One region of the Nitrosococcus watsonii C-113 genome, then DNA from elsewhere that is predicted to be linked to it. Evidence: predicted binding sites of a transcription regulator. Region 1 holds the regulator's gene; the other holds the start of a gene.
The links. The regulator sigma-54, encoded in region 1, starts transcription at its own class of promoters, with help from an activator protein. The targets are predictions, from matches to a motif close to TGGCANGNTNCNTGCTT.
Positions count from the first base shown of each region.

Region 2: the regulator sigma-54 is predicted to act here: its motif matches at 11,546-11,562, upstream of NWAT_RS04130 (lipid-binding SYLF domain-containing protein).

Region 1 is NC_014315.1:296,170-312,532, forward strand. Features, by position in the region: gene pyk (pyruvate kinase) at 1-483, shown strand, start outside; gene fba (class II fructose-bisphosphate aldolase) at 617-1,681, shown strand; gene NWAT_RS01405 (MFS transporter) at 1,790-2,944, opposite strand; gene mdh (malate dehydrogenase) at 3,140-4,075, shown strand; gene mgtE (magnesium transporter) at 4,261-5,619, opposite strand; gene ptsP (phosphoenolpyruvate--protein phosphotransferase) at 5,789-7,537, opposite strand; gene NWAT_RS01425 (HPr family phosphocarrier protein) at 7,589-7,858, opposite strand; gene NWAT_RS01430 (PTS sugar transporter subunit IIA) at 7,845-8,261, opposite strand; gene rapZ (RNase adapter RapZ) at 8,258-9,103, opposite strand; gene NWAT_RS01440 (HPr kinase/phosphorylase-related protein) at 9,163-9,681, opposite strand; gene NWAT_RS01445 (PTS sugar transporter subunit IIA) at 9,717-10,202, opposite strand; gene hpf (ribosome hibernation-promoting factor, HPF/YfiA family) at 10,216-10,542, opposite strand; gene NWAT_RS01455 (RNA polymerase factor sigma-54) at 10,572-12,020, opposite strand; gene lptB (LPS export ABC transporter ATP-binding protein) at 12,098-12,823, opposite strand; gene lptA (lipopolysaccharide transport periplasmic protein LptA) at 12,820-13,638, opposite strand; gene lptC (LPS export ABC transporter periplasmic protein LptC) at 13,616-14,167, opposite strand; gene kdsC (3-deoxy-manno-octulosonate-8-phosphatase KdsC) at 14,187-14,708, opposite strand; gene NWAT_RS01480 (KpsF/GutQ family sugar-phosphate isomerase) at 14,729-15,721, opposite strand; gene NWAT_RS01485 (MlaA family lipoprotein) at 15,834-16,363, opposite strand, start outside.
Region 2 is NC_014315.1:865,847-882,209, reverse strand. Features, by position in the region: gene NWAT_RS04180 (Lnb N-terminal periplasmic domain-containing protein) at 1-832, opposite strand, end outside; gene NWAT_RS04175 (glycine zipper domain-containing protein) at 1,041-1,550, shown strand; gene NWAT_RS04170 (hypothetical protein) at 1,587-2,045, shown strand; gene NWAT_RS04165 (DUF502 domain-containing protein) at 2,240-2,797, opposite strand; gene NWAT_RS04160 (arylsulfatase) at 3,135-4,736, opposite strand; gene NWAT_RS04155 (hypothetical protein) at 5,278-5,523, shown strand; gene NWAT_RS04150 (ligand-gated ion channel) at 5,738-6,868, shown strand; gene NWAT_RS04145 (DUF4136 domain-containing protein) at 6,964-7,542, opposite strand; gene NWAT_RS04140 (hypothetical protein) at 7,760-8,623, opposite strand; gene NWAT_RS04135 (hypothetical protein) at 8,920-10,290, opposite strand; gene NWAT_RS17745 (hypothetical protein) at 10,700-10,834, shown strand; gene NWAT_RS04130 (lipid-binding SYLF domain-containing protein) at 10,937-11,500, opposite strand; gene NWAT_RS04125 (ATP-binding protein) at 11,627-11,842, opposite strand; gene NWAT_RS16940 (hypothetical protein) at 11,973-12,185, opposite strand; gene NWAT_RS04115 (carbohydrate porin) at 12,676-14,136, shown strand; gene NWAT_RS04110 (arylsulfatase) at 14,255-16,363, shown strand, end outside.

The DNA.
Region 1 (16,363 bases):
GCGGTTGCAGCAATGGATCGGATTTGCCGTGAAGCGGAGAAGCAATACCAAATCACCGTCTCTAGTCATCGCATTAGTACCCATTTTAGCCGGGTGGATGAGGGGATTGCGATGGCTGCCATGTATTTGGCTAATCATTCTGATATTAAGGCAATCGCAGCACTTACCGAGTCCGGTTCTACCCCTCTATGGATGTCCCGTATCAGTTCCGCTATCCCTATTTATGCCTTGACGCGGCATGTGGAGACGCGTAGAAAGGTAACCCTGTATCGCGGTGTTTGCCCGGTAAGTTTTGCCATGGATTCTTCCGACCATGTGCTTATTCACCGCGAGGCAATCGGTGAATTAAAACGCCGAGGAGCGGTACGGGATGGAGATTGGGTCATCATTACCAAAGGGGATCTTACGGGTGTGCAGGGAGGCACTAACGCGCTGAAAGTTGTTCAGGTCGGTAATATGGTAGAACCTGGGGGCACGAATTAAAGAAAATGATAGCCTTCATGCTATCGGCGGTTAAAAATTATTCAAACTATCTATTAAGATAGTCCTTTAAAGAATATGAATAAAAATCGTCATTTAACATCAGATTATGTCGCTAACTGTATGAGGAAAAAATATGGCCTTAATAACCTTGCGTCAATTGCTTGATTATGCCGCAGAGCATAGCTTTGGTATTCCTGCCTTTAACGTCAATAATATGGAGCAGGTTCATTCAATCATGCAAGCGGCCGATGCCGTTGATAGCCCCGCCATCATGCAAGCTTCGGCGGGGGCTCGTTCCTATGCTGGCGAACCGTTCTTACGCCATTTGATTGAGGCGGCGGTAGAGCAATACCCTCACATTCCAATCTGCATGCACCAGGATCACGGGGCGGAGCCTGCGGTTTGCCTGCGTTCCATCCAGTCTGGTTTTAGTTCGGTAATGATGGATGGTTCGTTGATGGCAGATATGAAAACTCCGTCAAGTTACGAATACAATGTCAATGTAACCCGGCAAGTAGTGGATATGGCCCACAGCGGCGGGGTTTCCGTGGAAGGCGAGCTAGGTTGCTTGGGGTCTCTGGAAACGGGTATGGCGGGCGAGGAAGATGGATCGGGCGCTGAAGGCCAGCTTAGCCATGATCAATTACTTACTAATCCCGAGGAGGCTGCGGATTTTGTTAAAAAAACGAAGGTGGATGCTTTAGCTATCGCCATTGGTACTAGCCATGGAGCCTATAAATTTACCCGGCCTCCAACGGGCGATATTTTAGCCATTGAGCGAATTAAGGAAATCCATGCCCGTATTCCTGATACTCATCTGGTCATGCATGGTTCCAGCTCCGTGCCCCAGGACTGGTTGAAGATCATCCATGAGTTTGGCGGTGATATCGGTGAAACTTACGGCGTGCCCGTAAAAGAAATTCAAGAGGGAATTCGGCATGGAGTGCGAAAGGTTAATGTGGATACGGATCTGCGGCTTGCCTCAACCGGTGCTATCCGCAAGAATTTAGCTGAGAATCCGAAAAACTTCGATCCTCGTAAATACCTTAAGGCATCAACGGCGGCTATGAAGGATATCTGCCAGGCCCGTTTCGAAGCTTTTGGTTGTGCCGGGCATGCCTCTAAGATTAAACCGCTTTCCCTGGAAGCCATGTTTAAGCGTTATGCTAGCGGGGAACTGGACCCCAGGGTTAACTAAGCATTAATTAACCTTTATCCTTAATTTCTAAGGCATAGGGGATTTTGGATAGAAGTACTCAAGAAAAAAAGGGTGGGCTAAACTCCGCCCTTTTTTTATGGGCTCGACCTATCTTGGCGGACGGTTAATGATAGGATAGGCAAGGCAAAAGGCGGCAATCCCAATGGCAGCGGCAGTTAGATAGGCGCTGCGAGGTTCCACGGCCCATAGCTGACCGCTGTAAAAACTTCCAAAAGCTCCCCCTGCGCCAAAGCCAAGGCTGCTGTAAAGAGCTTGCCCTCGGCCTTGGTGGGCACCGGTAAAGCGGTGGTGAATCCAATCGATGGCCGCGGCGTGGAAAGAACCGAAAGTGGCGGCATGCAAGATTTGCGCAAAGACCATCAAGGAAAATTGGGTGGGGAATAAGCCCACTAGCAGCCAACGGAGGCTTGCAAGCAGCAAGCTCCCGAGCAGCATCCAGCGGACGCCTAATGTTAGCAGCAAACGGTGCATAATAAGAAATAATCCTACCTCGGCGATGACTCCTAGGGCCCATAAATAACCGATGAGGCTACGGCTGTAACCATATCCTTCCATATATAGGGTATAAAAGGTGTAATAGGGGCCATGGCTGGCTTGCATCAGAAAAGCCGCCGCGAAGAAGGTCAGAACTTCCGGTTTTTGCAACACTTCCCACAGGGAGCGGCAATCTTTGCGAGGGAGATTCATGTTACTTTCTGGCACCGTAAGGCTCACTAACCAAATACTAGCCATTAAGGTCAAAATTACGGTCGGCAAAAGATCTATACTCGCACGATCCAAGATAGCGCCAAGTAATGCCACGCTGAGGATAAAGCCCACCGAACCCCAGAGGCGAATCCGGCTGTAATGGTGGGTTTTCTTTCCAAGATGAGTTAGGGTAGTGACTTCAACTTGGGCTAATGTTCCATTCCAGAAGAAGCTAAAGACCACCATTATCCCTGCTAGAGTCCAATAATCGTGATTTAGGTACACGGCGCTGAAGGCAAGAGCGGCCAGCAAAGAGGCCATACGGACGATCAACATACGTTTGCCGCTATAATCGGCAATATAGCTCCAGATATTAGGCGCTAAAACCCTAGTCGCCATAAGTAGAGCCATGAGTTCGCCAATCTTCTGGGGAGCAAATCCTAGAGACTGCAGGTAGAGGCTCCAATAGGGGAGCAGCGCACCTAGCGTTGCAAAGTAGAACAAATAGAACCCGGAGAGGCGCCAGTAGGGAGGCGTAGGAGTTTTTATTTGCATGAGTTAGGAGAAAATCCAGCGGTTGGTGTGCTGGACTAAACAAAGATTAAACACCATGGAAAGGAAAGATCTACGCTATTTATAATGATGAGTTATTGTACCAATACAAAATCAGATCGGCATTTACTCGGACAGGAGCCTGTCCAGGGACTAGAATTTGATCTAATCTAACTAGCCGAAATGGAGGAGTAGACCATGGCGATAAAGAAAATCACCATTGTAGGCGCGGGTCGGGTAGGTGAAGCAACGGCTCAGTTCCTTGTCAAAAATGAGCTTTGCCAAGAATTGGTGTTACTTGATGTACAAGAGGGAGTCGCCCAAGGGGCTGCTCTGGATATTCAACAATCAGCACCCTTATTTGGTTTTGATGCTTGGGTAACGGGCTCAACTAACTATGAGTTAATTGCAGACTCGGATTTAGTTGTGATCACGGCGGGTAAGCCAAGAAAACCAGGGATGTCCCGTTCTGATGTTTTGGATTCTAATCTTCCCATTATTACCGACATCATGAATAACGTGATGCGTTTTGCCCCGCAATCTTTAGTGATGATTGTAACTAACCCTGTGGATGTACTGACCTATCATGCCTGGCGTCACTGCGGTTGGGATCGAGCGCGGGTATTTGGCCAAGCAGGCGTATTGGACTCGGCACGGATGGCCAGTTTTATTGCCGGCGAGACGGGTTTATCAGTTAAAGACATTTCGGCGATGGTACTAGGCGGGCATGGGGATACCATGCTGCCGCTTATTCGCTACACAACGATTGGTGGAATACCCTTGACTCATTTCCTTGAGCAAGAGGTCATTGAAAAAATTATCGATCGAACTCGCCATGGAGGCTTTGAAATTCTCCGCCTGCGGCAGACCAGCAGCGCCTACGATGCACCAGCAGCAGCTATTGCAGGGATGGTCGATGCAATTCGCCATAACCGCAAGCGTATCCTACCCTGCGTGGCGATCCTGGAAGGCGAGTATGGTGAAAACGAAGTGGCGATGGGAGTTCCCAGCATCCTGGGAGGGGACGGCTTAGAGCGTATTGTGGAATTACCCCTGACCGAAGAAGAACAAGGGCAATTTAAGCGCTCGGTAGAGGCTATTCGGTCTGATCTTACTCACCTTACAAGGACTTAAGGAGGGAACGGGGGATAGATAATGTCTCCTTTAAAACATTGATCGTTTGGTTTTCCTGGCCCTGAATGGCGCCATAAGCTTCGGACCGCCTTCAGACCAGGAAGGGGGCAAAAGGCCGGCAATAGGCAAGGACCAGAGTAGTTTTATAGCGCCATTATTTCCCTAACCCTAGATTAGGTTCTTAGTCAAACTAAAAAAAGCGTTGCAAACCCTAGAAAGGCCATGAAGCCCACTACATCGGTGATGGTGGTAAGGAGGACGCCTCCAGCCAGGGCCGGGTCAGCCCCTATCCGCCGTAAAAAAAGCGGAACAACAACCCCTGAAAGGGCAGCGAAAATTAGATTGATAATGATGGCGGACCCAATCAAAATACCTAATCCAATTCCTTCAAACCAGATAGCAGAGACTACGCCTATGACCGCTGCCCACAGGAGACCATTAAGGGCTCCCAAGGCTAGCTCTTTGCCTAGAAGCCAGCGGATATTGCTTTGATTAAGATAGCCAAGGGCAGTAGCGCGGATGATCAAGGTAAGCGTTTGACTGCCAGCAATGCCTCCCATGCTGGCCACGATGGGCATGAGTACCGCCAGGGCCACTTGCTTCTGGATAGTTGCCTCAAACAGTCCAATAACCCAGGCTGCGAGGAAGGCGGTCATCAGATTGATCCCCAACCAGAGGGAACGTCGCCGCAGGCTGATCAGCGCCGGGGCAAATGTATCCTCATCCTCAGTAAATCCCGCCATATTCATCAAGGAGCGATCCGCCTCGTCTCGAATCACGTCAACCACGTCATCAATAGTGATTCGGCCCAGTAATTTTCCCTTCTCATCCACAATAGGCGCCGAAATCAAGTCTTGTTTCTCAAAGCGTTGGGCTACCTCAGCAGCAGGCAGCAAGGCAGGAATGCTTTCTACGCCATGGGACATTACTTCCGTTACTGTCAGTTCCCGTTTTCGCGTTAGCAGCGTAGTAAGCTGTAATATTCCTTGGTATTTATCTTCCCGGTCCACGACGAACAAGCTGTCTGTGGCGTCGGGTAGCGTTCCTAGGAGACGCAGGTAGCGATGGACGACATCTAGGGTGACATCAGCGCGAACGGTGATGGTATCGGTATTCATGAGGCCGCCTGCGGTATCTTCCGGGTAGGAGAGTACGGTTTCCAAGCGGTGCCGATTCTGAGCATCCATAGTATGCAAAACCTGTTCGATTGCTGCTTCGGGCAGATCCCGAAGAATGCTAGCCAAATCGTCGGGGTCCAGGTCCTCTGTCAGCGAAGCCAGATCTGCTACCGCAATATTGTCCATGAGATCGGAACGCACCTCATCGCCAACATAGCTTAAAACTTCACCCCGATGGTCGGTGCTCACGAACCGCCAGGCTAAATGCCGGGTTGAGGGCGGCAGTGACTCTAGTAAATGAGCAACTTCAGCAGGATGCAGGCTGCTGAGCAGGCGCCGTAGGCGCACCATGCGGCCGCTTTCAAGTGCCGCTGCCAGGGCATTTAAGTGCTCGTTTCCCCTTCCTGGGGAGGTGGATTGCAGCATGAGTAACTCCTCGTATTGAATTAATGAGGATAGAGGAAACAGGTTTGAAGTATTTTATATTCTACAGAGGGATGGGAGGAGTTGGACACCATTATAGTTTAAGCAGAGTAAAAATTTGGAGAAGCGAGTTTAATGGATTAGAGGAAAAGGTGTTTGCTCTTAAGAGGAATTAATTGGGTAGGTCTTCATTAATTTGTTCTAATAGCACTTGCATTTCCGAGAGATCGCAGCATTCTAAAATCTGCTGAGTTAATTTCTTTAGCTTGCGTTGATCGCTTTCGGTAATCACCTGTTTGACCTCCAATAGGGAGGCGGGGTGCATACTAAAATCTCGCAATCCTAACGCTAACAGCAGTCGAGTATAGTGAATGTCTCCCGCCATTTCTCCGCAGAGGGAGACTGCCGTGCCTGTTTTTTCTCCGGCAGCGATGGTGTGATGGATGAGATGCAGGACTGCTGGATGCAAGGGACTATAGAGGTAGTTCACCTCATCATCAATACGGTCAATGGCAAGCGTATATTGAGTGAGATCATTGGTACCGATGGAAAGGAAATCCAGGTGGCGGGCGAAAGCCTCGGCACAAATAGCCGTAGCGGGAACTTCAATCATAGCGCCTACTGGCAAGGCGGGGTCATATTTCAGTCCTTGGTGTTTAAGTTCCCGTTTGCAGTCCTCTAATAATGCCATGACCTGGGTCAGTTCCTGGAGGGTGCAGATCATCGGTAATAGCAACCGCACGGGACCCTGTGCCGAGGCCCGGAGAATGGCCCGTAATTGGGGGCGAAATAGCCCTGGTTTTCGCAAGCATAGGCGAATAGCACGCAGTCCTAAGGCGGGGTTAGTGGCAATCGAGGCATTACTATGGCTTCCATCCACCGTCTTGTCAGCACCCAGATCGACCGTACGAATGTTTACCGGTCCTCCCTTCATGGCTTCCACCACCCGCGCATAGGCTTTTAGCTGTTCTTCTTCGTCGGGAAGAGTAGTACGATTCATGTATAAAAATTCAGTGCGGTAGAGGCCGATTCCCTCGGCGCCAGAATCAGCCACGAGAGGTAAATCTTCCGGCAATTCAATGTTAGCCTCCAGCGTAATGGGTTGTCCTTCAAGGGTAACCGCAGGCTGACTCCGAAATGCTGCTAGAGCTGCTAACCGGTGTTGTTGGTTGGCCCGTCTTTGCTGAAATTTCTTAATAAGGGAGTCATCGACTCCTGCAAGCAAGATTCCTTGTCCGCCATCGATGATGAGTAATTCATCATCTTGGATGTAACGGCGTGCGCTGCGTAGGCCAACGATAGCAGGAATACCCAAGCTACGAGCAAGAATACTGGTATGAGAATTAGCACCGCCACGTTCAGTGGCAAAACCACCTACTTGCTGTTGCTGCATCAGGACAATATCCGCCGGGGTTAAGTCGTCGGCTAATAAAATATATCCTTTAAGGCGGCCGCTAGGGGCTTCGTGGTAGGGGCTTTCCTGATTAGTGAGTGTGCGTAGAATGCGGTTAACGACATGATCTACATCGTTTTTGCGGGTACGAAGATAAGAATCGTCCATTTCATCAAAGACGCTGACCAGAGCGTCACGCTGTAGTTTAAGCGCCCATTCGGCATTGCAGTGCCTGGTTATTATAAGTTCCACAGGTACAGTAGCCAGTGCTTTGTCTTCGAGCATGAGCAGGTGGGTGCTGATAAAAGCAGCGATATCGGTCGAGATATTATTCGGAATTTGCTCTTGGATAGACTGTAGCTGCACCTTGGCAGTAGCCAGTGCCGCTTGGTACCGTTGAACTTCACTTTCGATAAGATTCGATGGCAGGATGTACTCACTGACTTCGGGTTGATCGCGGGAAAGCATATGGACTTTACCGATAGCAACGCCTCGGGAGACACCGATCCCATGCAGTTCAAGGGTCATTGCAAGACCCTAAAGCAATTTTGTCCCCTAATAAGAGGATGGGGCTTGCTATTATTCATGCTCTCCAAATCGCTTATTGACCAGCGCCTGTAACTGTTCTAGCGCTTCCTTCTCATCTGGCCCCGAGGCGACAATAGACAGGCGCGTTCCCTGAGAGGCGGCTAGCATCATTACCCCCATGATGCTTTTTCCATTGACTTCCTTTGTTCCCCGTTGAATACGTATCTCGCTTTTAAAGCGTGATGCTAGCGTGACGAATTTGGCTGCGGCGCGGGCATGTAGTCCCAGTTTATTAATAATAGTCACCTCATTTTGTGTCATCCTGTGTCCTCATTGTGGTGGGGCAGGCGCAAACTCCTTCACGCCCACCGCTTACTGCCTTTTCTGTCAGTTTAGTGAGGCTCAAACGAGGGTAATTTAGCACCCGTATTAGCATCGGTAAGTTCAGACCCGTAACGACCTGCACCTGCTGTTCATTCGCCACGTAGCAGGCGATATTGCTGGGGGTGGAACCGTACATATCGGTGAGCACCAAAACTCCTTGGCCCATGTTCAGGCAGTTTATCATCTCTTTTGCTTGCCGCTGTAAGGCATCGGGGTGAGAAGCACGGGTAACTCGGAGTATTTTGAGCTGGAGGGGACAGCTTCCCAGCATGTCATTGGCCGTATCTAATAAGGATGAGCCAATATTGCCGTGAGTGATGATCAGCACGCCAACGGTCATGATAACTCCCGGTGGCGGCAAAGTACTCGAGCATGCAAGGAGTGGAAATGGGCTTTGAGCTGCTCGGCTAAATAAACTGAACGATGCTGCCCCCCTGTGCATCCGATAGCCACAGTCAAGTAACTGCGATTGGTGTTTTGAAACCGCTGCAGCCAATGTTGTAGGAAGGTAATCAAGTCCCGCTGCATTTGGGTGACTGTCTTATGACGCTTGAGGTAGGCAATTACTTCTGAGTCACGACCACTTAAAGGACGCAAATGAGGTTCCCAGTGGGGGTTGGGAAGACAGCGAACATCAAACACAAAGTCAGCGTCGAGGGGAACCCCATGTTTGTAGCCAAAAGATTGGAATAGTAGCGACATCCCTGGACGTACGCTGTCGTCAATCCGCTCACTGATTAAGTCCCGGAGTTGATGTACTGTGGTACAGGTAGTGTCGATCCTGAGATCGGCCTTTTCAGCAATGGTTTCTAATAAGGCCCGCTCGCAGCGAATTGCCTCGGCTAGGGGAATATGGCTCAGTGGATGCTTGCGGCGAGTTTCGCTAAAGCGTTTAAGAAGCGTCGCATCACTGGCATCAAGGAAAATGATATGGCAGTGGATTCCCGCCTTTTCTATTTCCTCCAGAATCTGCGGAAACTGCTGTAATTCCTGAGGAAGATTGCGGGCATCAATACCGACGGCGGCACGGAGCTGGCGGGCGTCCTGCTGCATCTTCTTGGCAAAGGTGGGAAGGAGGTAAATAGGCAGGTTATCAATGCAGTAGTAATCCCGATCTTCTAAGGCGTGGAGGGCAATACTTTTGCCTGATCCTGATACACCACTGATAATAAGCAATTTCATGAGTACTTTGCCGGTTCTCCTTCATCAAATGATCAAATCCCTAAGGCGCTCTCCTGCTTTTACCTGGATGAGAGGGGGGTGAGTAGCTCTTGTTGCCGCTGCTGCAGCTCAAGTAATGCATCGTAACCTTTAATCCGCAGTTGATGGTCTTGGACCGCCGTTTCTATCACTGTGGCTGGCTGCATAGTACCCATTAGAGGCAGGGTGATCTCAGGTACTTTCACCTTTAACCGCTCCCACTGGCCTAGGTTGCGGGTGAGGGGTTCGATGGGTTTGCTAGGGATAAGGTGGATGACGAGATCAAGAAGGTGCTGCACGGCAATAGCTTGCTCGCCGTAGATAGCACGAATATTGATAGCCCCCAAACCAGGTACAGCTAGAAAATCCTGCAATAGATGGGGACAGCTACCCACTAATCGGGCCGCTGACGTGCGTTGAAAGAGAGGGGCATCGTCTGCTATTAAACGATGCCCCCGCCTGATTAATTCTAGAGCTAGGCTGCTTTTACCAACGCTGTTTTCTCCCGTTAATAGAACGCCACAGTCAAATATTATGAGCAGTACGCCGTGGCTTGTCATCTTATTTTCATTAGGGTTGCTCACGCCCTGCAATCTCACTTGGTAGCAACATTCGAGGGAGTGGAGTTCTGCTCCCATTCTTTCAGAGTTTCCAGGAGAACATTTGGGTCTTTAGCTTTCCGCAGGTAGGCACATAGCTCCGGATCACGAAACATTTCTGCTAACCGGGCGAGCAATTGCACGTGGATTTGCGTTGATTCTTCAGGTACCAGCAGAGCGCAGAATATATCCACCGGCTGCTGATCCATGGCATCGAAATCAATTCCCTGGTCTAGGCAGATTAAAGCCGCTAACGTGTGTTGATTGCCTTTCATGCGGGCATGGGGAATGGCGATTCCATGTCCTAAACCTGTGCTGCCAAGTCGTTCCCTAGCAAGCAGGCAATCAAAGATATCCGTTGAATTCAGGTTATCCGCGCCTCGGGCGAGCAGTTCACTAAGCTGTTCTAGAACCCGCTTTTTGCTGCTTGCAAGGGTGCCAGCAGCAACTTGATCGGGACCAAGGAGCTTGGTAATTTGCATAACCTTGGTTGGCCTATCCTTGCTGCTGTTTTTTTATTATGCCCTCGCTCCGGCGATGGTCGGTTAGCTTTTCCCGGTGTTTTTTTATTTGCCGATCTAGTTTGTCTGTCAGATCATCTATGGCTGCATACATATCCTCATCCTCAGCAGAGGCGAATACATTGGCGCCACTAAGATGCAGGGTTGCTTCCGCTTTCTGCCTCATTTTTTCTACACTGAGGACTATATGAAGGTGAATCAATTGGTCAAAGTGGCGTTCTAAACGCTCGCACTTATTTTCTATATAGTTGCGTAGTGCTTGCGTAATCTCAATGCGATTGCCAGTGATATTGACTTGCATGGGCTGCTCCCTATTTTGTTTGCCGTTATCTAGATCAAGCGTTTTCGCTCGTTGGAAGGGGGTATGCTTAGGTTTTCCCGATATTTGGCAATAGTACGCCGTGCCACTTTGATGCCTTGTTCGGCCAGGGTTTGGGCGATTTTACTATCGCTTAGAGGTTGGCGAGGTTTTTCCGCAGCGATTAATTTCTTGATAAGAGCACGGATAGCCGTTGCGGAGCACTCTCCCCCACTGCTGGTAGCCACATGGCTGGAAAAAAAGTATTTTAGCTCATAAATTCCCCGTGGAGTATGCATGTATTTGTTGGTGGTGACCCGAGAAACCGTAGATTCATGCATGGAGACCGCTTCCGCAATATCGTGTAACACTAAAGGACGCATGGCTTCTTCACCGTGCTCCAAAAAACCCTGCTGCCGCTCAACAATACAACAGGTGACTTTAAGTAAGGTTTCATTGCGGCTGTGCAGGCTTTTAAGAAACCAGCGGGCTTCTTGGAGTTGGTTTTTGAGATAGCTGTTAGCGAGACTATCGTCAGCCCGTTTAATAAGACTAGCATATTGAGCATTGACCCGTAAGCGCGGGGCGGTATCGGGATTAAGTTCGACTTGCCAACAGCCTTTGTGTTTAGTGACATAGATATCAGGTACGACGTATTCGGTTTTACTCGGCTGTATTTGATGACCCGGCCGCGGATTGAGCGATTGAATTAAATGGATAACTGCTTGTAGTTCTTGTTCCGATAATTTCATCACCCGCATCAATTGCATATAGTCCCGTTTCCCCAGTGTTATGAGATGTTGGGATAGGAGCAGTTTGGCTTCTTTTAGCCAAGGGGTAGTGGGAGGATACTGTTTCAGTTGTAGCAACAGACACTCAGCTAAGTCACGTGCGCCAACCCCAGAAGGCTCGAAATTCTGTATCTGGTGCAATATGGTTTTGATTTCATCAAGCTCGACCTCTATGTCCTTTCCTAGGCTTGCTTGTATTTCTTCGAAGGTACTGCATAGATAGCCTTCTTCATTAATCGAATCGATAATAGTGGCTGCGATGGCAAAATCTTTCTCGTTGGTGGTAGCCAAATGTGCCTGCCATAGCAAGTGTTCTTGCAAGGTTTCTCCCCCCTTGTCCTGATTTTCTAGATCGGGTGAGGATTCGCTTCCAGAGGTACCCGGCAACGGTGAGCTGTCATAGATATCGTTCCAGTTAGTGTCTACGGGTAATTCCTCTGGGATTGTCTCTTGGGCCAGTGAAGCTGTTAGCTCACTGCCTTCAGGATCAAGAACTTCGTTCTTTAAGCCATCGGTTTCTAAAGGCTCCTGCCTCTCTTCGTTTTGCTCAAGCAGTGGATTAGACTCTAATGCCTGTTGGATCTCAGTTTGCAGTTCCAAGGTTGAAAGCTGCAGCAAACGAATGGCTTGCTGCAACTGGGGCGTCATCGTTAGTTGCTGCCCAAGGCGTAATTGAAGAGATGTTTTCATGCCTGAGATTTGCCTGCCATTATACTGCAATCTATCTTACGATATATTATTTAGCAAGAAACATACCATAATAGAAGTTAAAGATAAAAATTGTACCCCAGATACACTTCCTTTACTCGCTCGTTATCAAGGATTTCCTGGGGCTTACCTTTAGCAATTACTTCACCTTCATTAACAATGTAAGCATATTGGCAAATTCCCAAGGTTTCCCGGACGTTGTGATCGGTAATCAAAACACCAATCTCTCGTTCTGTTAAGTGTCTAATAATACCCTGAATATCGAGCACTGAAATAGGATCAACACCAGCAAAAGGTTCGTCTAGCAGTATAAACTGTGGTTCCACCGCCAGCGCACGAGCAATTTCAACACGCCGCCGCTCTCCGCCTGAGAGGCTCATGCCCAAGGTATTTTTTATATGGGTGATATTGAGTTCGCGCAATAATTGGTCCACAAGGTGTTTGCGAGCCGATTTTGTAAGATCCCGTCGAGTTTCCGCGATGGCCATAATATTGTTGGCTACCGTCAACTTGCGGAAAACTGAGGCTTCTTGGGGAAGATAGCTGATCCCTAGTCGAGCACGGCGGTGAATGGGATAAGAGGTAATATCATGATGGTCTAGAGAAATAAGCCCCCTATCGGCTGGTATTAAGCCAACCAGCATGTAGAAACACGTCGTTTTACCCGCGCCGTTAGGGCCTAGCAGGCCTACGATCTGACTGCTTGAAATCTCTAACGAAACATCTTTGACTACCCAGCGGGATTGGTAGCACTTAGCAAGGCGATGGGCTGACAGCTTGCTCATGGGGCGATGCGGTTATCTTCACGCTCGACGGGCAATCGAATAAAATCTATATGGCTCCAGCCTTCGACCGATTCGCCCTTGATAAGGATAGCAATGTGTAACCATTTATCTTGCCGCCCTAAGATTGCCACCTGAGTTCGAGGCGGGAGAAGCGCTACTTTAGGGTACTCGGTACCGGGACCAGTACGCAGCTTGAGCCAAGTCGTGGTTCTCCCATCCGTGAATGGCTGGCGGTCATTCTTTTCATTTTCCGAGAGTGGGGTAGGGGTTGTATTTTCAGGAGTGGATTCGCTGGTTGGTGGGCCGTCATCGGCCGGATGTATCGTCACATGGATGCGCCCCACTCCCGTTTCGGAGCCTTCACCCCTCACAATATCACGTTCCGTATTATAGACGATGCGATCACCCGTGAACTCGTTTGTACCCTGCCAAATATGGGCTTTCTGCAGTAGATGGATGGTTGTAGTATCGGCATGGTATTCCATTCGCAGCGCCTTGGCCCGGATATCCTCCTTACTGTTGTCGGGCCGTTGCCGATACCAGGCGGGCTGCCCCTCGGCAACGGCCTTTTCAAGTTTTTTATCTAGCGTGTAGTAGATAGTAAGCGTATCAGAGTCAATTCGCAGGGTTCCTTGGGTGAGGTGGACATTGCCACTATAAACAGCAACTTGCTCGCGGTCATCAAGTTCCCCTCGATCAGCTTCAATATGAATGGGTTGCTCAGAATCGCTAGATAGGGCCAGGGCGGTTTCAATACTTAGGCTACCGATGATAAACCAAGCAGCCGTTAATTTAAGGCTTAGGCGCCAGATCATAGTTCCCTCTTACCTGCGATAATAATTCTATACGGCCCTCTTTTAGATAGACTCGAGCACCTATGGAGTGGGTTTTGCCGAAGCTATTGAGCAGGGTGACCGGTTGTTGGGTTTCGGCGTACTTTGCTTGTGGTTTAACCCGTACATTTCGGGTTAATATTTTCATATTAATGGTTTTTGAATCAGCTCCTAATTGGTGAATAATAACTTCTCCCAGAAGATCAATTTCATCACCTTGGCTATTGGTTAACCCTTGTTCGGCCACGACTTTCCAACGGGCTTTAGCCTGTTGATAAAAAACGGCATCTGGTGCCGTAATCTCTATAGTGTCGTTATCTAGGTAGTGGGCCATATGAGTACCTGCTAGCCGGTAAAGAGGTAGGCCTTGTGGGTCCATTAGCGTCGAGGTGAATTCCTCCATGAAGTAATCGGTGGTGCGTCTATTCAGATCGCCCCCAGGAGCATATGCGGATTCTTCCTGTAATAATTCCCAGGCTGTCACAGTAGCGATAAGCGTTAGTATCACCATTCCCCAAAAGCGGGTTAGTTTAATAATATTTCTCCAGCTGGGCTTTAAGCGTTCCTTGAGCCTCCATAATAAGCTCGCAGACATCACGCGCAGCACCTTTGCCACCGAGGTGGGGAGTAATCCAGTGAGCGTGTTGCTTGACGAGCGGATGAGCATCTTGGACCGCGATGGCAAGCCCCACTCGCCGCATAATAGCCAAATCTACGACATCATCGCCCACATAGGCAGTCTCATGGGGTTGAAGGTTAAGCTGTTCAAGCAGATGTTCGTAGGCGGGGAGCTTAATCTTTTGTCCTTGGTACACCAAAGTAATTCCAAGGTTTTCCATGCGGTATTCGACTACACGGGAAGTTCGGCCCGTAATGATTCCAATTTTAACGCCTGTATGTTGTAGCATTTTCATGCCATGGCCATCACGAGAATGAAAAACTTTGTACTCCTGACCATTATCGTCAAGATAAAGGCCGCCATCGGTGAGTACGCCATCCACATCGAAAAGAGCAAGTTTTATAGCCGAGGCTTTGGCAAATACCTCACGCATGGCGCTTATCCCATTATTTTTTACAAGACACCGGCTCGAAGTAAATCATGCATATTGAGAGCGCCGATTAAGCGTTGCTCAGTGTCTACTACAAGGAGGGCATTAATACGATAACGCTGCATTATTTGCAATGCTTCAGCGGCGAGTAGATTGGGGCCTAGGGTTTTGCAATTAGCAGTCATAATTTCGGTAATCGGGGTAGCATGGACATCAATCCCTTGGTCAAGGGCGCGGCGCAAATCACCGTCGGTAAAGATTCCTACGGCATGGTTTTGCGCGTTGACGACAGCCGTCATTCCTAGCCCTTTACGGGTCATTTCTAGCAAAGCGGCGCTTAGCAGTACATTCTCTAGAATGGCTGGTATTTCTTCACCTTTGTGCATGATATCGCTAATGCGAAGCAAAAGACGTCGCCCCAGGCGGCCACCTGGGTGGGAACGGGCAAAGTCTTCCGCTGTGAACCCTCGGCTTTCCAACAAGGCAATAGCTAGAGCATCGCCCATGACCAGGGTTGCCGTGCTGCTGGCCGTCGGCGCCAGTCCGAGGGGGCAGGCTTCTTTTTCGACACTAATATCAATGTGGACGTCAGCAACCCTTCCTAGAGTCGACTGGGGTTGACCAGTCAGGGCAATCAGTGGAACGCTTAGGCGTTTGATAAGAGGGAGAATAGTACAGATTTCTTCGGTCTCTCCGGAATTTGAAAGTGCTAGTACCACATCCTTTTCGGTAATCATGCCCAGATCCCCGTGGCTGGCCTCACCAGGGTGGACAAAAAAAGCTGGCGTACCCGTACTGGCAAGAGTAGCGGCAATTTTGCCGCCAATATGGCCTGATTTGCCCATTCCTAGAATAACGATACGGCCTTCGCAGGCCAGCATATATTTACAGGCGGCAGCAAAGTTTTCATTGATTCGAGTTCGTAGCGCTGCTACCGCCCGGGCCTCAGTGTCGATAACAGCGGCTCCTAGTTGAAGCAGCCGCTTATCCGTATCATCATTGTGGGCAATAGACATCAAGGGAGGTTATAGCTCTTGAGCGACAGCTAGGTTAACGTTAACGATAATCGTAGGTAGAAGCCGAGAATTTCCCCATTTCAAGGATCTAAAGCAGGCCCACCTATTCGACTTAGCGGTCTGGAAAATAAGGAGGCAGCGGGGAAGAAGGCCCTGCAGGTTCCTCAGGTATTTCTTCTTCCTCACCGAATTCATCGTCGAATTCGAATTCCTCTTCGGGTATTTCTTCCTTAGGTATTTTGCCATCATATACTAGGAATTTACGGCGCTGCAGAAAGGCTTCCCGGGTATAGACATAAGGATCTAAAGCGGCTTCCTTTAGAATATCGGTTGCTTCAAGTAAATCCGCCCGGAGATCTACCGTTCGTATCCCTGCTAGCCCTAACCTTGTCCCAAAATTTCCCATATAGCTAACAGGCCAGGTTAGCGCATCAACGCCTAGTCCTACTCCATCTCGAATATTACTGGCTCCGAGGAGGGGTAAAACCAGATAAGGACCGGTATTGAACCCCCAGACTCCCAGTGTTTGCCCAAAATCTTCGTCGTGTTTAACCATCCCGCCCGAGGTGGCTACATCAAACAGTCCTCCAATACCCACAGTGCTATTGGCTAGGAAGCGGGCAAAATCTGTTAACCCTTGCT
Region 2 (16,363 bases), 570 kb from region 1:
CGATATAACCATTCAGCAAGAGCCTCCAGCTCCACCAAGCGTGCCGTGCGTGGGGCAAGACGTGTCCACGAACAGCGGTAGTGCAGTTCTGAGTAAGCGCGTTATACCATTCCGGGGACTCACGGAGCTGGTTGATAGTCTGCAGATAGCTGATAAGTAACTGCCGGGCAGTGTCCGGAGACACCTGGAGGCGATAGAGATACACATCCTCGTCCCGGTAGTTAGTGCGAAGCCCCACTAGGTCGCGTTCATCGGCAACCACATAGATAAGTTCATACTGCTTGAAGAAGCCTTTTATCGCCGAGTACTGCTCGTCCATCTCCTTGCGGGTTTCGATTGAGATAGCCAGGTATTGATCCCCATCAAAACCCCAGCTCAAAATAGTATGAGCGATGAGCGGCGACCCCCAATAGGAAACAAAAAGGTCCAGTGAACGTAGCTGGGCAAGGTCCAAAATCTGATCTTTAAACCGAACGGTGTAATCGGTTTCAGTACGGTATTGGTTGTTGCGGACATTGTGGACGGTAACTTGATCGCCATGAAATTCAGCAAAGGCCAACACGGCAACATCCGGTTGCCAATGCCGTTCGTTGGAGGGAGGAATGGCAAGCCACCAAACCAGGAACATCAGGAACACCACCAGAACTCCAGCAACCACCCATCGGCGTGATTGCATCCTGAAGAAGGCTAGCAATGCACCAAGGGGTATAAGCACGGCCAACCCTATCCGTAACCATTCAGGTTGAAGCGGCGAATAAGATATCGCGAGAGCCATCCATCCCAATAGGGCTCCAAGGGTAAGGGTAGCCAAGATCTGTTTAACGGCTCTCATCGCGGATATATCTCGGCATGGATGTAGCCCTTGCTCGGGCTTACCTCAAGGGCATGTTGACCTCGAGAGCATGTATTGAAAGATGACATTTTTTTATCCAGGAGCTATTCTCCGATTCTAGCGAGGCAGACTCATTTCAGCAGGCATTCAACTGGTTGCATCGGCAGGCTTTCGCCTTGAAGTGCAACTACCAATGACGGAGGAAGTTATGAATAAATACGGCTATAGGAGAGAGAGATTTTCTTTCTTTTTTATTATCTTGGCAAGTTTAGCGCTTGCAGAGTCGGCGGCGGCCCAATCCCAGGTATTCGCTTATCCTAAGGATGGACAAACTCAGGAGCAGCAGGCTAAAGATAAAGAAGAATGTGGTCAGTGGGCGGTGCAACAAAGCGGTTTTGATCCCAGTCGAGCAGCTGCGCAACCTCAGGGTGGATATTCAGCCCCCTCCGGCAGCGGGATAGTAGGTGGCGGCGCCAGGGGCGCTGCATTGGGGGCCGTGGGCGGCGCCATCGGGGGAGATGCAGGGAAAGGGGCAGCGATTGGCGCGGCTACTGGAGCGCTCTTCGGGGGGATTAAACGCCGTGAACGCCAGCATGAAGAGCAGCAGTGGGAACAGCAGCAGCAACAGCAATTAGCTCAGCAGCAAGCTCAGGGAACGGAGGCTTATCAACGCGCTTTTGTCACCTGTATGAAAGCACGTAACTATGAGATCCAATAGAAACGGACGCAGGCAGGCTATCATCAGGAGAAAAACATGCCAATTCAATTAAAAATAATTATCCCTATAATATCTCTTTTGGCCGCGGAAAATCTCCTCGCCGGTGAGACGGTAACCTACCATGGCACCGGAACCTACAAAGCAACCCAGATACTGATGCCGCTAGCTAACGGCGATGGGATATTGCACTTGACCAACGAAACTATTGCAACCATCGAGCCCAGTGAACGTGGTTTTATTTTTGGGGATTGCGCCGGCTTGGGGCACATTACTGCGGCAGGGGAGCTAAGTACCGAATCTTATTGTACCTTTCGCGAAAGCGATGAAGACGCCTTCGATCTTCATAATAAGGCAAAAGGCGGCGAAGGCATGCTCGAAGTTATTGGTGGCAGTGGCAAATGGGAAGGTGCAACAGGCACTGGAACAGTGAAACGCAAATTCACTGAAGGCAACCACGGCACTTACGAGTACGAATTGAAAATAAAAACGCCTTAATAGCCCCCCATCAGATGAAGCCCATTTAGGTACAGTATTATATTTAAGTACCTATGAATGAAATAGGAAGATGTTTTTGGAGCACGCCAGTGGAGTCAAGCCAAGGGACAAGGAAGTCTCCCCCGCTGGAGTACTTAACTGTAAAGCCATGGCTTACCTTACCTAACAGTCGTGATTTACTTGGCAACCAGGACCTAATTTTCATCGGAGCGCAGGACATCACCCAATACCTCGGCCGATCCTTTACCAAGCCGTTTCATTACATTAGTCACGGACTTAACCGTTAAATCCAGGGGTGTAATTCGATCTTCAGCTACAGCACATACCGTACCGGACCAAGGATCGGGAGATCCAGGCAAGAAAACAACAACCTTCCCGCTCTCAATGCGCTCAATTTCAAAAGCGAGCTGCCACGAATCATCGAACTGCACTAAAACGGTGCGCATGCTTTCAGTATTGTCAGAGCGTAGCATACTTTCCGTTTTGGCCTTGAGAAGCGTATAAGCAGGTACTTTTTCCAGTATATTGGCTTCTAGCCACTGCACGAGCTTTCCGGCAGATACCGTCTTCGCCGCCAAGCCTGCGATGAAACAGATCAACACAAGCATTCCCATGGCTAATAGCTGGACCACTGCAAGCTCACCGATCGAATCAACGGGCAACACTTTCGCTAGCGGGGCGGCTAGCTTATTCGTGATCTCCAGGGCCTTGTCAATAACGGCAATGAAAACAACGATCGGAATAAGAAACACAATGCCGCCAAGCACCGTTATTTTTATAAAGCGAAGCGTGATTAACTCCTCCTTTTAGTGTGGACTATGCCCCTTTCTATTCGCTTTCAGTCTCTGCGGCTATGGCAACTCGAAGCGGGTATTTAAGGTTATATGCAACCGTATCAGTTAGGATTTCTTTTTGAACCCATTAACGGCCCCCTCGGTTTGGAATCGGGGCGAACGGGAGATAAGGGAAATACAACAATACTCTTTCCGTTACGGATCACGGTTATCCAGGCGTACGGCTCTTACTAAGTAAGCGGCGGCGGGGCGCTTTGCCCCGCCACAAGAGTCTATTTATAAATCATAGAGTTGTCTATCGTGCCCCCGGAGGGGTGTTGAGTTTCTCCATGACCTGATCAAGGTTGAAGCTTGCCGCCTTCTGGCGCGGTGGAAATTCCTCAAACGTTTCAAGGAACCGGCTGACATAAGTCTGCGCCGGCACCAGCATGTAGGCATGATCGAGCAGCCAGTCGTAGTAGGTATTCGAGGTCTTCTGGGACCGTTCATAAGGATCGCGGCGCAGATTGAAGAGCAATGGCAGGCGCAGCGGCACGAAGGGCTCGGCCCAAACTTGGAGGGTACCCTCGACGCGCTGTTCCATAAAGACCAATTTCCAATCATGGTAGCGCAGCGCCATCAGATCGCCATCATCAGAGAAATAAAAAATCTCCTGGCGAGGCGATTTCTCGGCCTTACCGGTCAGATAGGGAAGAAGATTATAACCATCGAGATGTACTTTGTATTCGCGCCCGATGGCTTCAACGCCGCCTTTACGCAGTTGCTCCTTGATGTCAGGCACACCGGCAGCGGCAAGGAAAGTGGGCATCCAGTCCATGTGGTGGATAATCTCGTTAGAGACTTCGCCTGCTTCAATCTTCCCTGGCCAGCGCACCATCGCCGGCACGCGCCAGCCACCTTCCCAGTTGGTATTCTTCTCGCTGCGGAAGGGGGTCATCGCCGCATCAGGCCAAGTGTTCATGTGTGGTCCATTATCGGTTGAATAAAACACGATAGTATTATCGGCAACCCCCAGCTTGTTGAGCAAATCAAGCAGTTTACCCACATGCATGTCATGCTCGACCATACCGTCGGCGTATTCATTCTGGCCGGAGATGCCGCGCAACTCTTCCTTGACGTGGGTGCGGAAGTGCATACGGGTGCCGTTCCACCACACAAACCAGGGCTTTCCTTCCTTATGCTTACGCTCGATAAAGTCGATGGCGGCCGCCACCGTCTCATCGTCCACCGTCTCCATGCGTTTGCGAGTCAGGGGCCCCGTATCCTCGACCTTGCCGTCGACCGAGGACTTGATGACACCGCGGGGGCCATAGGCTTCCCGGAAGGTGCGACCATCAGCAAGCACCCTATCCCCTGGATAATCCGCTTGCTCCGGCTCCTCCTCGGCGTTGAGGTGGTAGAGATTACCAAAGAATTCGTCAAACCCATGGTTGGTCGGCAAATGTTCGTCCCGATCACCGAGATGATTCTTACCGAACTGGCCGGTGGCGTAACCCTGAGCCTTGAGAAGACCCGCAATGGTCGGATCTTCCTCGCGCATGCCAATTTTAGCGCCGGGCATACCAACCTTGGAGAGGCCGGTGCGGAAAACGCTCTGGCCAGTGATAAAACTCGACCGGCCAGCGGTGCAGGACTGTTCGCCATAAGAGTCGGTAAACATCATCCCTTCCTTGGCAATCCGGTCGATATTAGGCGTCCGATAACCCATCAAGCCAAAAGTGTAGGCACTGATATTGCTTTGACCGATATCGTCTCCCCAGATGACAAGGATATTCGGTTGTTTGTCGTTATCCTGCGCCATTGACGGCCCGGCACTGGCAAATAGCGCCACGGCAACGGCCAATCCCGCCAAGTGCCGCGCAACCGCAACGCTTGGCCTAAACGAGGTTGGAATCATATTAATTTCCTCTTGTTATTTAAATATATGTTTGTCAGAAGTCTACTCCCGACACCTCCCTTCAATCACAGTAGCCTTTGGTTGTATATCCTAGCCGGTCCGGTTCCCTTATGCTAACGCTAGTATATTGACCACAGCTTCTAACTCTAAATATTTCGGAGGATAATACAATAAAACCAGCAATCTCTTTGGCCGTGGCGAGAAATAATTGCCATTTTTTCCTGCCTAGCCTGAGGGGGCGCAGTGCATGCCCTCGGAGGAATCTCTTGTTGGCCCCTATCCCGGTGAGATCTATTCATCCTACGCGTAGCGGCGCTTCCCAAGCCAGCTCCTAGGGAACAACGCACATTGCTGAGCCAAAGTTCTCTGACAACTCTTCAATCCCTTACCCCTGGCGTCACGCTTATCCGATAGTGCTTCAACTCGATAGCGGCGTTTTGGGTAATTGGGCGTAATTGTTGTTACCAACTAGCACTTTTTTGCCTGTTTGGCATAATTAACAGTTTTTTTGAAGTCATCAATATTTAAAAGGAGGCACAAAATGAAAACACGATCAGCTTTTACGTTGACGGGGCTGGTTATGATGCTCTTGAGTCTCGGCTCAACCATGCTCACAACGGGCTGCGCAAGCTCTGAAGATAAGGCCTACAAAGCTCAAGAAGCCGTATACGAACGAAGACTAGAGCTACTTGACAAATACCAACAATGCCTCAAAGAAGCGGGCGACGATCAGGCGAAAAGACTAGTATGCGAGGACTACCTGAAAGCCGTCGAAGCATTGAAATAACCTCCTCCCGGTTGTTATTTATGCACCCCAAGGATATAACATTCGATAGCATCTGGAAGGTATCCGAGGAAACCGAGAAGGCTGGAAAAGGATAAACCGTCCATCCCAAATCTCCCCTTCCGATCTTCTTCGATAACCTTGAAGAGCAATAAAATCGTTCGGAAGTGGACCTTAATAATAAGCTATCTGGCATAACAGTAATGGGAGATGCCCCATGATGGCGATTAGTAATAAAAGAAACCCCTTACCTGCTATTCAGCAGGCTTTGATCTCTTTTATATTTTTACTGCCCGCCATCGGGTTCTGCGCTGATGGCGTAGACTCGCAAAAGTTGGCCGAATCAGAGGTTGAGAAGGCGGTGGAGAAAACCGCCAAGGAAACGGCGGCAAAAGAAGGGCTCAAAACTAACTGCCTGGACCAACGAAGAAAGCCAACTAAGGTCCACTTCTTTATGTTTATATTGGACATCGACGCTATTGACGATGTCAATCAAAACTTTGCGGCGAATATTTATCTGCGCCTGCGCTGGAAAGATAAATGCCTTGCCAACCCACAAGGGGCGTCTCGGCGGATTGATCTGGAAGAGATTTGGAATCCGCAGTTAATAATCGCCAATCGGCAAGGGATGATATGGAAGTCTCTGCCCGAAATCGTTCAGGTAGATCCCGATGGGAATGTCTTCTACCGTCAGCGTTTTAGTGGAAAGCTGTCCCAGCCACTGAAACTAACAGACTTTCCCATGGACCAGCACGGCTTTACAATTCATTTCGCATCCACTGCTTATGGCGCTGGCGAACTGGAATTCGTGCCTGACGCTCCACGATTTGATCCGACCTTGATCGGCGGATCTATTGCCAAGGATCTCTCCCTGCCAGACTGGAAAATTGTAAGCTACAAGGCGGTGGCGTCGCCCTATCAACCTATCCCGGAAATCCGCACGGCAGGCTTTGTCTTTCACTTCGAGGCCAAACGCTATGTGGGGTACTATATCTGGCAGGTATTGCTGCCGCTAATCGTGGTAGTGGCCATGTCTTGGGCAGGCTTCTGGCTCGAGCGCGACCAAATTGGCGTGCGGATTGGGATTGCCACTAGCTCCATACTGACCCTGATTGCCCACCGCTTTGTGATCGCAAGCTTGCTTCCCCGCTTGCCCTATATGACCCGTATGGATTACTTCTCGGTCAGCAGTACCTTACTTGTATTTCTAGCGCTGTTAAGTATAGTCATGGCTTCCTACCTTGCCGCCACTAATCGTGACCTGATGGCCAAACGGGTAGACTTGTGGGCGCGAGGCGCCTTTCCGGCGGCGTTTCTATTGTTATTGGGGTGGTTTGCACTTGGGTGATGCTAGCAAGAATCTACCCAGCCCCTTCTATTCCAAGGGGAAAAAAGAACGCGGTGGCCCTTTCGGACCACCGTGTGTATCTGGCCGGTTGCGGCTTAGCTGCCTGCTTGCTGCGGCGGGAAATTCGAGAGAATCGCCGCGACTGCCTCCGCAATAACCGGGCTTGGATTTTCACGTACTGAGTTCGTAATCGGCTCCGCCGCCCACCCATGCCAAGCTGGCTGGTGGGTAGCAACATCGAAGATATCGATGGCTAGCACACCCTCGGTATAGGTTTCGACATCCGTCGCCATCATCCCCGTACCGCCATAGTAACGCCCGCCCCAGCCCCAGTAGCCACCATAAGCAGCTGGGTATGAGTCAATATTGATCTTATCCCGCGTGCCGATCGTGAAGCTGACGACAAAATCCGCCTCAGTCTGATCGTGGACGAAACGATAGCCCTTGGCGGTCAGATCGTGCCTGATCTCATCCATAATACGCTGTACGTTGATCGGATTCATGCCCGACGGCGCGCTGATGAGAGGGCTATCCCCTATCCATGAAAAAGTGTGGTAGTCAGCGAAATTAACCGCCGGATTATAATCGCTCCTGCCCTTAATCGTCGTCGCGCAGGCGCTGGCCAGCGCTATCATCAACACGATGACGCCAAATTTTTTGCAGATCTTGGACATATCGTCGTTGCCTCCCGGTATCAATGTCAGGTTATTTTTTATTGCTTATAGAGTCAGCCCGCACAACTTATACGCTTTTTAAATTAAACAGAACATCGGCAGTGCAAATTTCCATTATGGATTATTGTGCGTGTAAAGATCGTTACCGTCCAAAGCAGCCTCTAGTTGTCTTTACTCATGATGAGATCAGCCTGATCTCCAATGATTATAAACTCGTTTATTTCGGGAACAACAAGTTTAGCTGTAAACGCAAGGTCCACTCTGGAGCAAATTTTGGTCTTTCTACATTATAGTAGGCTTGTACGCTGGCATTGAGCGGCTGTTTGCCAAGGGTAAACACTCGGTTGACGCCACCACCTAGGGGCACGGTCCAGCCATTACCACCATCTGCATTCCAGTTTGAAGTCATTATAGGCGCTGAACTGAGAGCCCAACCATCGCCAAGTTGATAGGCAAGAAAAGGCTGCATGAGAAACTGGCTGACGCCGCTGCGCCCATCATCGCCGGCGAATGACCATAGCTGGCGGGCAAGTACGCCGATAGTCCAAGGCGAAGGCTGAGTGAGGATAACCACAGAGGGTCCCGCGCTCCATTTACCGCTACCCAGGTGATCGTCTGTAGCCGTATTAAAATTGAATGACGGCCCGATACCCCAGATCACCTTGCCAGGCTGAGCAGGAGACAAAAATGACGTGTAATTAATATCACCCACGCCAAATTCACTATTGAAAGTAAGCACCTCGCTCTGTTCGCCCGGCTGTACAGGCAGCTCGATTCTGGTTTCTGGCAGATAGATGAGAGGCATGATAAGCCGGTTGATAATATTCCAGTTGCCAATCTTGACGGGGATAACCGGCTGGATATTAAGAATATTAATGACATCATCATCCGGACCGGCACCAAAACCTATATTGTTCTGAAAGGGAACCGTAATTAAAGAGGCAACCGGATTCTGAACTGCTTGTGCTAAATCTTGAGCGCTATCGGCTTGCGTTTTACCAGGAATCATGGGAAATATTAAGACTGTTGTGGCCAGCAGCAACAGAAACAAGGTATTCCCTTTCAGATTACAAACTAACATTGGAATTCTCCATAAACGGTGAACGATCCCCTGGCGAGGCCGCGCAATGAAATAGTGAACCCAGTGCAAGGGCCGGTGAAGTCACTGGGTTGATGAGGTTTTATAGAAACAAAATTAGAATCAGCCACGATCAAACTCTAGTTACTCTCCCGTAAGCACGACGGGTAGCATAAAGATACAAATTTAGGTTTCATTTTTATATTGGGGGGCAAGGAGAGCTGCTATTTTCTTCTTGCGAGGTGGTATCTGCCCAGGTCTGCTTAATCAACGCGATACGGGGGCGGGAAAACCATAGCTTAAGGTGCTTTCTCAACGGGCCGTGTTTCCATCCATTTGCAATTTTCCTTAACCACGGGAGCGGCTGCAGTGGTTCCGATCCCCCGGGTTATCAGTGCAATCACCCGCTCGTCACGCTTATAGCCGTCATGGGCGGCGAGAGGATTTGCCAATTCACCCAGCCCAAAAAGATCCTGGGCAGGAGCAACGTTAACAAGGACATTGATCAGGCGAGGACAGATGCGGGAATCTATAAACTCCTCCTCAAAACTTGGCGGGATGCCGTAGCTTAGGATATCGTTGGGATCACTGAAGGCGACAAAGCGGGTCTCCCTGAAATATCGCTTTGCATAATGATTTCCCGTGGGTTTGCAGTATTCGGCGGTTTGGTTCGCAATCTCCGGAGGGCCACGTCCTAGCTGGAGCAAGGGAAGCTGGTTGGAGAGCATGAAAATAGGGATTTCCCGCTCTTGCCAAGCTTTTCTAATCCCTTCTATGTCCGGGAGGTAAGTAAGCAGTTTAGCCATACGGTTGAGGGCATCAAGCACGATTCGACTGCCCAAGCTATGGCTCATCATGACATAGTCATCCTCCATGTCCATCCCCGCGCTGGCAAAATCTGAGCATCGGGCGGCAGTCCCATGGGGAAAGTCCGACCACTTGGTATTAAACATCCAGCAGATAGACTGACCCACGGAAGCTTGGATGGGCTCGCGGAGATTGCCAGCGTAAATGAGAGGGTCAACGGTATAATTGTTGACGAATTCTTTTAGCTGCTGATTAATATTGGCGCGCCGATACTCGTACTCGCCAGAGGAGTCGTAGATGAGAGTCGTCTTTTCAGGCTCGGAGATGGGCGACCAGGTTAGTTCGTAGAAAAGAAGTTCTCGGGTTCCCGCCTTGTTCCAATAGCGATACAGGCGTAGGGTACCCAACTCATCAGGCCAATCGATAGGATCAGGATGGTATTTCGGTACCGCTGCAAATTCTTCGGGCGAGGGAGAAAGGAGGGTCAAATCTTTGGTGTTTTCCGCGGTAACATCAAGATCCATGGCCTTGGCCAGATTCTCGGCAAGTTCAAGAGCATAGCCTGGCTGGTGGGTACCGATACCGTGAACCATGAGCACCTTGAGAGCGGGCCGTTCACCGTTGAATGTACCGAGAGGAGGCAGGGCATCCTGGCGAAACATATAGTTTTCCAGGCCGGTAAATGCCTGCCCTCGTATCTCGCACCCCAGGGGTTGCGCTTCCTCCTGGCCTCTACTGATGATGGCTTCGGTGATACCTTTTCCCAAGCCTGCACAGCCTGCTGTTAGTATCATCGCATTGATCAGTAATACCGAGCAAAGCAGCCTCCGCTGAGGATGACCCATTACATCGCTCAAAGCCATTTTCTATTCTCTACAAAGCTATTTTCTATTTTGCGCCAGGAGCAGTGGCTATCTCGTTCAGTTGCTATGCATGGCACTCAGAGGTTATGTAGGCTAGGCGAAACCAACTCTATCCTACCGAACCGGCATGAAAAATCGGGATAGATCACTCTATGCCCTGGGATTGAATGAGAGGCAAAATAGCCCGTTGGGCGGTGTTCAAGATATTACGTTTTACCTGGACCTAGAGTACATCCAGCCTGACATTACAGAGCAAACATAGCTGGCGATAGACCCACCCTAGTATGCATTTTCTGACGGGATTTGCCGCCTGTTTTAAACTGGAGAGGGCTGCCCAACGATTATCCAGCCATCAAAAATCCAGTGCCGTCGGAGATAACGAGGAATATCAAAGCATAAGCAGACCCTCATGGCTTATGGATGCCAGGCGGGCCTGCTCACTTTTGATGGACTCTGGCTCTTCTCGGGTGGTGGCATCGGGAATCCCCACTTCCTCGCTCAATACCAGGGGAGAGCCTCATCCCGCCGCAGCGGAGAGGCATAACCTTGAAGTAGCCTGAGCGGCACCACCAGCAGCACAACAAAAACCACCATGGATTTCTGGATTCTAGAGTCTTGCAGCCTCCAAGCTCCAGAATTTCCGCAGCTAGGGATTAATCCGGCTAATCTTGGAACCCTCCAGATCAATACCCGCCATAAGTCCTTTTTCGCCGAAAATGAATGAATAGACGCCTTCCCTAGCGGTTGTCGAGCTAAGATTCTTGGCCACGCCAGAATCGACCACCACAATGTTAGGACCCGTACCAATCTCCCAGCCCTTGCTGGCATCAAGATAGTTGAGAGCCTTATCGGTCATGAAAAAAAGCGCGTAGCTATATTTCTGGACACCGGCCTGAAAGCCAAAGGAACCGGCGATGATATCGTAATAAGCAACCGTTTTACCGTGCTCGCGCAAGGCGCCCTTACCGTACTTTCCCGCACCAATGAAACCAGCCTTGGTGATGGTGGGGAAGATTAAAACTGCTTTTGCCTGGGTCGATAACATCTTGGCGGAGGGGGAGGTTTCGTAAAGCGTTTTGAGGGCTGCGACCGCCTCGCGATCAATCTCGGCTGCCTCGGACAGATTAGAGGAAGTATCGCCTGTGCTTTGGCAACCCATCAGCGCCACTCCGGTGGCAAGAAACAAGCTTAGCAGTATTTTAGTGGACATATCGAAATTCTCCTTATTATTAAGTTCAGCGGATAGAGGGAAATTTAGCACATTCCAAACCAGCAGGATATAGGACTTTGAACTAATATCAGTCAACCAGCCCCCCGGTTGAATAGAAATGATAACTTAATCCGCACGGACCACTGGTAAAGTGAAATTCAAGATCGTGCCCTGATCAGGGCTAGAAATTGCCCATAAGCGGCCATGACGGGCTTCAATGATAGAACGGCTGATGGTCAGTCCTACTCCCAGACCCTGAGACTTGGTGGTAAAAAAGGGATCGAATATGCGCTCCGTAAGCGTTGGTTCAAACCCGACGCCGGTATCCCGGAGCGATACCATCACCCGTTTTAGGGTTTCCCGCAGGTTCGCGCTATCAATACCGAGGAACGTTTTTTTTCATTACCCATGGCTTCGAAACTGTTGCACACCAAATTCAAAAGAACCTGTTGCAACTGAACGGAATCGCCCTCTACAAAAGGGAGGTCGGGAGCAATTTCAACCTTATCGAAATGTCTTTTTTTGCCAAGCTGCCCTCGGCAAGAGTTATCGTTTCGCCAATGAGTTGATTGAGGTCGAGGAGAGATCGCTCTAGATCCCGTTTTCTCAGGAATGCTCTAAGGCGCTGGATTACCTCGCTTGCCCGTTTATCATCGGCGATGATATCAGCCAACGCATGACGCACTTCGTCAAGATTTCCGGCGACAGTGGAATTTTTATTATTATGGTAGTCGTACGTAATAATGGAGTGGCTGCCGCCAATTATCCTGGCCGCTGCGCAGAAGAAGCAATGACAGCTCTCCCCTCTGTCTCCAATTATCGTAGTAGAGGGGCTTGCTCCAAGGGTGCTGGTTACTTCACCCGTCAGAATCAAAGGAGAAGCCCAAGGGCATAGTTTTTCAAGAGAGATTTTCTTCCTTCCTCGGCGGCATACACCTCGCCGCTACCATCATATGGCTTAATTGGCCACACGCTCTAAGTAAAAACAAAGAGAATCATATTTTTTCCCAGGCCAGTCGATGAAAGGATCGCTTTGCGCGGAAGACTTTTTAAAAATATCCTTTAACTCTAGTACGGTGTTAAGTTACGCTTTGCAATACTCAAAGGATACAATTTTGTTTTTACGAAATAAATTTTGATACAAATGCCCTCGTCAATAAAAAAAGTAAACAACAATGCATTTTCTGGTTTTAGTTAACCAGCCGCTGGCGCTGGCTTATAGCCTGCTGTCCAAAAGAGAGAACCAACACCTTACCGGCGTAAAAGGACGGCTAATCAGGCTGATCGCCATAGTCTTTGTGTATGGCGGCGCAATGATGGCAGCATCGTTATCCACACTCGCTGATTCGTCCTCGCCGCCAACAACTCCAACGGCTGAAACGCCGGCCACAGATACACTAACTACACCCAATACCACTTTCGGGGGAAATTTCTGGTCCCGTCCAAAGCTTACCGGTCATTGGGGAGGGCTGCGCGACCAATGGGCTAACCGGGGGCTCACGGTGGATTTAGATGCCACTTACACTTTCCAAGGAGTAGCCGGTGGAGGGCTTGAAGGACCGTTGTTTCAGCAATTCTCTGATGAAGATGATACTGGTCATACCGGCTCCGGAGACCTGGTGTTGAAACTGGATACGGGCAAGGCTGGTTGGTGGCCGGGTGGATTCTTTAAGGCAAGACTGGGGGGACGCGCTGGAACCTCTGTGGTGCGGCGTGCCGGCACCGTCTCGCCCATCAATAACGACGCCGTGTTTCCTAACGTCGAGGACCGTTTCGATGAAGAGGTAGGAGCCCTAACCGAGCTAACGTTTACCCAGTTCCTGAGTGAAAAATGGGGGTTTTTTGGGGGCCTGCTTAACACCCTTGATGGTGATGCCAATGAAATCGCCGGATCTGCCCGCTCCAACACCCATTTCTTGAACCTCGCCTTTCTGATGTCACCGGTAGAAGCTGCTTCTACCCCCACTGTAACCTTGGGTGGAGGGATGATCTTTTTACCCCAAAAAAACATTACGGGGACTTTATCCGCCTACAATAGCGAGGAGGCTGCTGGTGAGAATCCCTTTAAACGGGATGAAGGGACAAGCCTCTCCACCGAATGGAGTGTCCAGCATACCTTAGGCGAGCGCCCCGGTGGGCAAGTTTTCGGGTTTCTCTATGGGATTAACAGGAACCGCCTTGAGATTGCTCAGGACCCTCGGGTCTTCATTGGGAGTATTTTGCAAAATCAGTCGATTCCTTCGACTGATAGTGACACCTGGGCATTTTATTACAATGCCCATCAATATCTCCAAGGAGACTCCAGCAAGGGCTGGGGTTTATTTGCTCGGTTCGGAGTTTCCGATGGCGATCCAAATCCCGTGAAATGGCATGGAGCCGGTGGATTAGGAGGCAAGGGATTATTCCCAAGCCGCCAACAGGATAGGTGGGGTGCTGGCATGTACTATGTAGGCATGAGCGATGCAGATCTGCTACGTGGTTTGGGGGTGGGCAATGAGATCGGGGGCGAGATTTTTTACAATATTGCGATGACACCCTGGTTCCATGTCACCCTCGATGCCCAAATGATCGACTCCGCCCTACCCCGTACCGATACCACTTGGGCCTTTGGCCTAAGGACTGCCTTAAACTTTTAAGGAAATAATAAATATAATTTTACCTGCACCCAAGCCACTTGGCTAAATCTTCCATTGCTTGTAGATTCAACGCCAAAATAATCCGAACTACACTAAACCCCCGAGTGCCATGAGAAAAATGAAAACCATATCCCCACAAGTCGCTGGTCTGGCGGCCTGCTGTTTTATACTGCTATCCTTCTCCCTATTCGCTGCGGAATGGCCCGACAGATCCCGCTTGCCGATTCCACTTTCCCCATTCAAAGGCAAGATCGGCGAGAACTACAAAGTTTCCGAAATGGACTGGCAGGAACCGGTCGCCGCGCCGGAAGGAGCGCCCAACGTGGTCGTCATCATGCTCGATGATGTTGGGTTCGGCCAGACGAGCACCTTCGGTGGCCAGATTCCAACCCCGGCGCTGGATCAACTCGCTGCCGAGGGATTGAAATACACGCGCTTCCACACTACGGCGATCTGTGGTCCGACCCGCGCCGCCCTGCTGACTGGTCGCAATCACCATGTCGCTGGCAATGGGTACTTGATGGAATGGGCGACGGGCTTCCCGAGCTACTCGACCCTGATTCAGAAACAGACCGCCACCATCGGCCGGGTGCTCAAGGGCAATGGCTATACCACCTGGTGGTATGGAAAAAACCACAACACACCCGATTGGGAAACCACTGTGGCGGGGCCATTCGACCGTTGGCCGACCGGGCTGGGATTCGATTATTTCTACGGATTTAACGCGGGTGAAACCGACCAATACTATCCGGTACTCTTCGAGAACACGACGCCGGTTGAGCCCGACAAGACTCCAGAGGAAGGTTATCATCTGCTCACAGACATGGCCGACCGGGCGATCTCGCGGATGAAGTTCTCCGAGTCGGTCGCGCCAGAGAAGCCATTCTTCATGTATTTCGCTCCCGGCGCGATGCATGCCCCGCACCAGGCCCCGGCCAAGTGGCGCGAGCCCTTCAAGGGAGCCTTTGACGAGGGCTGGGATGTTTACCGCGAAGCCATCTTCCAACACCAATTGGAAAGCGGTCTCCTGCCCAAAGGCACGAAGCTGACACCGCGCCCCGATTGGATACGTCCTTGGGACACCCTCAATGACACCGAGAAGAAGGTCTATGCCGTGTTAATGGAAAACTACGCAGCCTACATGGCCTTCACCGATCACGAGGTCGGCCGTCTGCTCGATGCGATCAAGGAACTTCCCGATGCTGACAATACCATGGTGATTTATATCGTCGGCGACAATGGTGCCTCCTCGGAAGGCGGCCCCAACGGAACGTTTAATGAAATTGCCGCGCTCAACGGCGTGCAAACCCCGTTGGAAGATCTCATTCCCCTGCTCGACACCGTCGGTCAGCCGGGCTCCGAGCCGCACTACCCCATGGGCTGGGCCTGGGCGGGCAACGCTCCCTTTCAGTGGGTAAAACAGATCGCTTCCCATCTCGGCGGGACACGCAACCCAATGGTCGTGAGCTGGCCCGCGAAAATCAAGCACGACGACAAGCCGCGTGAGGCATTTTTGCATGTGATCGACGTGTTCCCGACCGTGCTCGAGGCAGCCAGTCTGCCAATGCCGAAATCCGTAGACGGCGTCGAGCAGAAGCCGCTTGAAGGCGCTTCCTTCCTCGCCAGCTTCACGGACCCGTCCTTTGAGGGTAGGAAATCGCAATACTTCGAAATCCTCAGCAACCGCTCCTTCTACGAAGATGGCTGGAAGGCGAACGCCCAGCACACGCTACCATGGCGCCAGGATCTTGCCCCGGGGAATTGGGATAAGGACCAATGGGAGCTCTACTACCTGCCCGATGACTTCTCTGAAGCGATGAACCTGGCCGACAAGAACCCGGACAAGCTCGAGGAACTGAAGGCGAAATTCGCCCTGGCTATGGAAGAATTTAACGTGCTTCCGCTCGACGACCGCGGCGCAGCCCGCCTCGCGGTTCCTAAACCCGGTGTTCCAGGGGCCGACCCGGCAGGAAAGGTCTTTACCTACTATGAAGGTGCCACCCGCATTCCGGAAAGCGCGGCACCTTCGATGAAGAACCAATCGTGGACTCTGACCGCCAAAGTGAAAGCGGAGGGAGACAAAACCAACGGCGTCGTTCTCGGCTATGGCGGGCTTGCCGCTGGCTTATCCCTCTATCTCGAAAAAGGCGTGCCGGTCTTCGTTTACAATTACTTCGGCGACGATACAAAACTGAAGGGTTCCGCGCCGATCGACGGCAAAGCTACC